Psychrobacter arcticus 273-4: one gene and its partner. Each later gene encodes a partner of the first gene's protein in a complex. Links are inferred from orthologs where the notes say so. Each region holds a gene or a part of one and is shown in the gene's direction. Other genes may lie near its edges. The genes, in order: mrdA and rodA.

What was found.
Region 2: the proteins of mrdA (region 1) and rodA are in contact, whole or in part, in a crystal structure (PDB 6PL5), measured with the Thermus thermophilus proteins. The link is inferred for Psychrobacter arcticus 273-4 from one-to-one orthologs. Residues at the interface, in WP_223903432.1 of Thermus thermophilus: Arg4, Ile5, His6, Leu8, Ala9, Phe12, Ala15, Leu16, Leu19, Gly20, Arg22, Ala23, Trp24, Leu26, Gln27, Val28, Tyr31, Tyr34, Leu36, Leu43, Thr45, Asp47, Lys156, Gln157, Gly158, Ser160, Val184, Leu201, Glu202; in WP_223903423.1 of Thermus thermophilus: Phe161, Val165, Phe168, Val169, Leu172, Pro198, Tyr199, Glu202, Tyr211, Arg212, Asp213, Gln220, Val221, Gln223, Ser224, Ile226, Ala227, Ile228, Gly229, Ser230, Gly266, Phe267, Val270, Leu274, Tyr277, Gly278, Leu281, Phe285, Leu289, Arg297.

The regions. Positions count from the first base shown.
Region 1 is NC_007204.1:1,914,142-1,917,382, forward strand. What follows is about bases 153-3,054. They hold mrdA (penicillin-binding protein 2), read left to right. Parts: upstream 153-557; coding sequence 558-2,552; downstream 2,553-3,054. Other genes in these bases: rsmD (16S rRNA (guanine(966)-N(2))-methyltransferase RsmD), read left to right, coding at 2,589-3,054. Outside these bases: more of rsmD, read left to right, coding at 3,055-3,241. UniProt on the Escherichia coli protein: Catalyzes cross-linking of the peptidoglycan cell wall. Responsible for the determination of the rod shape of the cell. Is probably required for lateral peptidoglycan synthesis and maintenance of the correct diameter during lateral and centripetal growth.
Region 2 is NC_007204.1:1,111,777-1,114,910, reverse strand. Bases 135-2,929 are described here. They hold rodA (rod shape-determining protein RodA), read left to right. Parts: upstream 135-858; coding sequence 859-2,001; downstream 2,002-2,929. Other genes in these bases: PSYC_RS04835 (D-Ala-D-Ala carboxypeptidase family metallohydrolase), read right to left, coding at 135-596. Outside these bases: more of PSYC_RS04835, read right to left, coding at 1-134. UniProt on the Escherichia coli protein: Peptidoglycan polymerase that is essential for cell wall elongation. Also required for the maintenance of the rod cell shape. Functions probably in conjunction with the penicillin-binding protein 2 (mrdA).

The DNA.
Region 1 (3,241 bases):
CGACTATACTACAAAAGAAATCGCCTGATTTTAGCATACTTGACATCCATTAGCACAGTTAGACCCTAGGCAAGTTGTGACTAGAGATGACACGTTTTACGCGCTACTTTGATGTACGAAACCCTTAAAATAATCTACCAAAGTTATTGCCAGCAGTTGATTTTACGACCGTATTTTTATCCTTTACGTGGTTATTATCTACGTTATTAAGTTATTATCTACGTTATTAAATATGTCACTAACCATAATAAGACTCATCATAATGCCATCTTTCATAACAGCGATAAAATAAATGACTGCCTACTGCGTCATTGCTTTTGATCTGTTATAATTTGCCGTTAGATTTTAATAAGTATTTGTATGTATATGATGGCAAAATTACTAACATAAAATCTTCCTCATAGCGTACTATGTCCTTGAAATAATTTGGCTTATTTCTTATGCTCACCTTGCTTTGCCGGCATAATATTTGGCATGGTCGACTGCAATTCTATTACGACATCCTTTGATACTTTCTTGATTTATTGTCTCACTGACCGTTTGGGTACTGACTTTATATGAACAAACCGCTCACTCCTGATACCGAACAGGTCAATAGTATTTTTACCAGTCGAATTCTTATCCTTGGATTAATAATATTTGTGGGTTTGCTAGGGTTAATAGCACGTTATGGGTTTCTGCAGATTTTTGCGCACGATAAATATACGACCCAATCGGACAACAATCGTATCAAATTGATTTCTGCCCCGCCAAGCCGTGGTTATATTTATGATCGCAATGGCATTATCCTTGCTGACAATCAGCCTGTATTTACTGCCATGTTAAGTCCTGACGAAGTGGGAGACCCAGAACGCACCTTACAATTACTGGCACCTATCTTTGATTTGACGGATGAAAATATCACCGATATTTTAGCGCGTCTGAGTAAAAATAAAAACGATCCGGTGACCATCAAGATTGATTTAACCGAGGCGCAGTTGGCGCAGTTTAGTGAACGTAAGCCCTTTTTCCGCGGTGTCACTATTCAAAGTAAGCTCACACGCTCCTACCCTTATGATGAGCTTTTCGCTCATGTTATTGGCTATGTTGGACGCATTAATGACAAAGAATCTAAGCAGATAAATAAAGATCGATATGCCGGTACTGACCTTATCGGTAAGATTGGCATCGAAGATTTTTATGAAAATATTTTACTTGGGCAACCGGGCTATCAGTCGGTAGAAACCGATGCGCACGGTAATATCCTGCGTCAACTCGATACCAAAGCACCAATCGCCGGCAATGACATTACCCTAAGCTTAGATTATGGATTGCAGGTTGTAGCGCAGCAGCAGCTTGATGGTCGGCGCGGCGCTATCGTGGCGATAGATCCCAAAAATGGCGACGTATTGGCATTTGTCAGTAATCCAAGTTATGACCCAAACCCTTTTATCTCCGGCATCTCCTTTAAAGACTATGACGATCTACGTGAAGATTTGGATCAGCCACTTTATAATCGTGCCCTGCAAGGTACTTATCCGCCCGGCTCAACCATTAAGCCCTTTGAAGGCTTAGGTGGTATTCATTATGGCCTGCGTAACTGGGATACCACTATTTACGATCCAGGTTATTTTAGCCTGCCGGGTGATTCACACCGTTTTCGCGACTGGAAAAAAGGTGGTCATGGTACGGTTGACCTCAAACAATCCATCGTCATGTCAGTCGATACTTATTATTATAAATTGGCTTATGAGATGGGCATTCAGCGCTTACATGACTGGATGGTACGTTTTGGGTTCGGTGAAGAGACTGGCATTGACTTGCCCAATGAAAAATCTGGGGTTATGCCTTCACCAAAATGGAAAAAAGACACTTACGATAAAGGCTGGTTACCGGGTGAAACGATTTCTGTCAGTATCGGTCAGGGCTATTTCTTAGCGACGCCACTACAGATTGCCAATGCAACTGCCATGACGGCGAGCAAAGGCTTCCACATCACCCCCCATCTATTAAAAAGTAGTGACGGGGCGGCAGCAGTCGATGTCATCACTAAGCCTGATGGCAAGATTGATTACAATGGCAAGCCTTCTGACTGGCTACGTATGCACGATGCGATGGAAGAAACCATCAAAGCGGGAACAGGACGTGGCATTTATACACCGCGCTATCGTATTGCTGGTAAAACAGGTACGGCACAGGTGAAATCGATTGCTCAAGGCAAAAGCTATAATAAATCCGCGCTGGATAAGCGCCAGTGGGATCATGCTTGGTTTAATGGCTTTGCTCCAGTGGAGGATCCACAAATTGCCCTAGCAGTATTGGTCGAAAACGGCGGTGGTGGTAGTGTCGTTGCTGCTCCTATTGGCAGAGCCTTATTTGATTATTGGGTATTGCAGCGCGACACCAATCCTATTTTGCCGCCTACTACTGATCAGCTAAAGGTCATTAAACGCCAAAAAGCATTCGAAAAAGCCACGCTTGATGCCATACGTGATAAAGAAGACAAAGCATTAAAAGCAGCAAAAGAAAAGACAAAAGCGCAGGCTCAAACTGCTACAGCGACCACTGAATAAAATGTCGAGTATGAACAAGGTATCGAAGGTAAGATGATGAAAAAGCCCTCAAGCGCGCATAATTCTAACAAAAATCAAAAAACCAAACTTACTGCGGCTGGTGATGTACGTATTATCGGTGGTCAGTTTAAACGCCGTGTTGTGCGCTTTGTGGATGCAGAAGGCTTGCGCCCGACCCCAGATAGACTACGCGAGACCTTGTTTAATTGGCTGATTGCTAATATTCATGATGCCCAAGTGCTCGATAGCTGTGCTGGTAGCGGCGTCTTAGGTTTCGAAGCCTTATCGCGCGGCGCTGCCCATTGCACCTTTATCGAAATGAATGCTGCCCAAAGTCAAATGTTACGCCAAAGTGCCGAGCTGTTACGTCTTGATATCGACAGCCATCAAATTATTCAAGGCACAGCCGAACAAGTTCTACAACAAAAGCAGCTTGTGCCACGTCCCTTTGATATCGTGTTTATTGATCCACCTTATGCTGAGGATTTGTGGCAACCTATTTTGACCACCTTGTTTACCCAAGATCTAATTGATACAGACACGCTTATCTATTTAGAAGCAGATAAGGAGTTGAATGAGCAATTGAGCGAACTGGCGGCGGTTTTTAATACCACGCTAGCGGCGCAAAAAGGCACTCATCATCAAACATTGTATTTTGACTGTCTGAAACAGACTAAAGTTGGACAAGT
Region 2 (3,134 bases), 800 kb from region 1 along the record:
AACTGCAATGTCGGTACAATATTTGACCATAGCTCCTGCGGTGGCAGCTGATACGGCTCATAGCCACATTTTTCCCAACTACGGGCTGTCATAAGTAGCTGTGATAAAGGCGGTACATTACTAGCCCCTACTCGTGCGCTTAGATAGCGTTGATAATTAGCCACTTGGCTTGCGCGATAGCTATTACTGTTCAACCAAGTATTAAAATCCATACCGGTAAAATTATTATAGTTATTATTACCAGTGCTATAAGTGGTGTTATAGCTTGGCATACGTCTATTGGTATTGACACGTTTGCTTTCTTCTATTGACAAGCTAGCATCGAATTCAAACTCACGCTGTTTTTGCTGAATAAGTCCTTGCATACTATCGCCACTTGATCCGCTTAAAATAGTCACACCTGCATTATAAGGCGTTCCTTGTACAGACGGTGTGATATTGGCATTGTTCACGCTGTTACCCTGACGTACTTGGATACGGCGCTCACTATTATCACTGATAATAGCGGTGTGGGCACTCATAGTGCTGGCACAAATACAGAGTGCAATAATAGGCTTGTGTATTTGCCCATAAACTTGTTTTTTTATATTGATCATTGCAACAAACTACCGCTAAAAACGTTTTATCGATACTATCAAATTTTAAGCAAGCAAGCTAAACTATCGTCACCAATTGGCAGCGACTTATTCGTTATTAACACTTATCCTCATCATTTTTATATTGACGTTACTTTATTACCGACAAGTTACTTTATTTTTTATTGTCTGGTCGATTAAACGCCCTATAATTACTGGTTTTCTTAAGTCTTCTGCTAAATACAACCCTCCTTCCACGTCAACTGCCAGTCACACTTTGCCTATGTCTTCTAACCCGCAATACCGTTTTTCACGACAGAGCCACCATTTAGGTCAAGGTCATACACTGACCTTTTGGCAACGTACGCACATTGACCCTTGGTTGACCCTTTTATTACTGACCGTTTGTTGTATTGGGCTGACGATTTTATATAGTGCAGCCGCTCAAGATACGAGCATGGTGCTACGGCAAATGGTCAGCTACGGCGTCGCGTTTACAGTCATGTTTATCATGGCTCAGATACCGCCGAGTATTTATCGCACCTTTACGCCCATCTTTTATGTACTGGGTCTGATACTACTGGTATTGGTCGATATCATTGGTGAGGTACGTATGGGTGCGCAGCGCTGGATCAACCTACCAGGGTTCGGTAGTGTACAGCCCTCAGAGTTTATGAAGCTTGGTATGCCGATGATGTGTGCATGGTTTCTATCCAAGCGCGACCTGCCGCCTTCATTATCCAGTATCGGCATTACCTTTGCTTTGATTGTGGTGCCAGTATTATTAATCGCCAAAGAGCCTGACCTTGGCACTTCATTACTGGTCGCCGCCAGTGGTATTTTTGTGCTGTTTTTGGCAGGGCTGTCGTGGCGTCTGATTGCAGGCGCGGTGGCTTTAGCCATTCCGTTTGTTGCGTTCGCTTGGAATTTTTTATTACACGACTATCAGCGCACCCGTGTACTTACCTTATTCAATCCTGAGGCTGATGTGCAAGGCGCTGGGTGGAATATCATTCAGTCCAAAACGGCCATCGGCTCCGGTGGTCTAACGGGTAAGGGTTATTTAGAAGGCACTCAGTCGCACCTACACTTCTTACCAGAAGGTCATACTGACTTTATTATCGCGGCTTTCTCTGAAGAGTTTGGTTTAATTGGTGTCATACTGTTGATGTTTATTTATGCTTGCTTATTAACCCGCGCCTTATATATCGCCTTTTCTCATCCTGATACTTATAGCCGACTACTAGCAGGCGCGATTGCCATGTCGTTTTTTGTGTATGTCTTCGTTAACGTTGGTATGGTCGGCGGTATTTTACCCGTCGTTGGTGTGCCTCTGCCTTTTATAAGCTATGGTGGCACCGCTATTGTTACTTTAATGGCAGGTTTTGGCTTACTCATGTCCATTCATACTCACAAATCTAGCTAACATTTCCCGATCTTTCTATTACTCAAGAGACCTTAATGTTTACATTATACGGTCTCTTTTTTTATACCATTTGTAAGCCATGCCAAGTGTAAGCCATGCCAAGATTCTATTGTTTTTTCAGAAGTTAAGGATTTGCCAGCTTACGGTAATATCTAAATCAGTGAAAATGGCGATGATAATGACACTACTGAATACAGCAATAAAATAAAACACAACTCAATAAAACACAACCTAGCATGCTTCAAAAATGAATCGATTAACAAATAACCGTATAAAATGAACTCAAAATCTATTTACTAAGTAACTATACGTAAAGAGAGAATGAGCAAAAATCCTAGTAAATCAGCTCACTTGCATCCATCTTATTTGTAATTAATTCTACATAAAGTATGATAAAAACCATAATTATTTTCCTCTGAAATTAAATGTAAATATATGATTTTATTAGTAATAAACATAGATATCGCTCTTATAAACCATACTTAATATTCAGTATTTAGAATTCAATACCAACATGTTTTATTCCTTGTTTTTTACAATTATTTGCGTTAATCTCGTCTTGGTGTTATTTATACATAACCCGTACAGAGCTACTAAGAAAGTTAGCATTTAATTATATTGTCGTTGTAGCTCATCCGTATAGTTAGCAACTTGTAGGTTTTAGACTTTCAAAGTCACTACTTAATTAACGGTTTAATAACAAACTCATACGTAAGACTCTCGAAACCCTTTATTAACTTAGCAATGTTAAAAAGGCTGTTTATCGAATATTAGTATCTGATTTTAGTTGTTGATGAATGTTTTAATTAAGATTGTTAACTATCATTTGAGCGTGTCATAAGTGGGTTATGTATAACCATCAACCCACTTATGATCATGAATTAAAAATTACCATATGTTAGAACTTATAAAAGCCGAACTATAAAATCAGTCATTATGAAAAAGATAGATTGATATCGGTTTTGGAGTTTGCGGTACTGTTAAATTGGTCTAACAGTACCTCGCTCAATCTAAGATGTTTTTAGAGTTAGGTTCTAAGGTATAAGTCATAGAGGTATTTATGAATAAGCGTTTATCTGGCTTACTTACAATGTCAGCGGTACTATTTTCTGGCTCTGCAATCGTTTCTAATG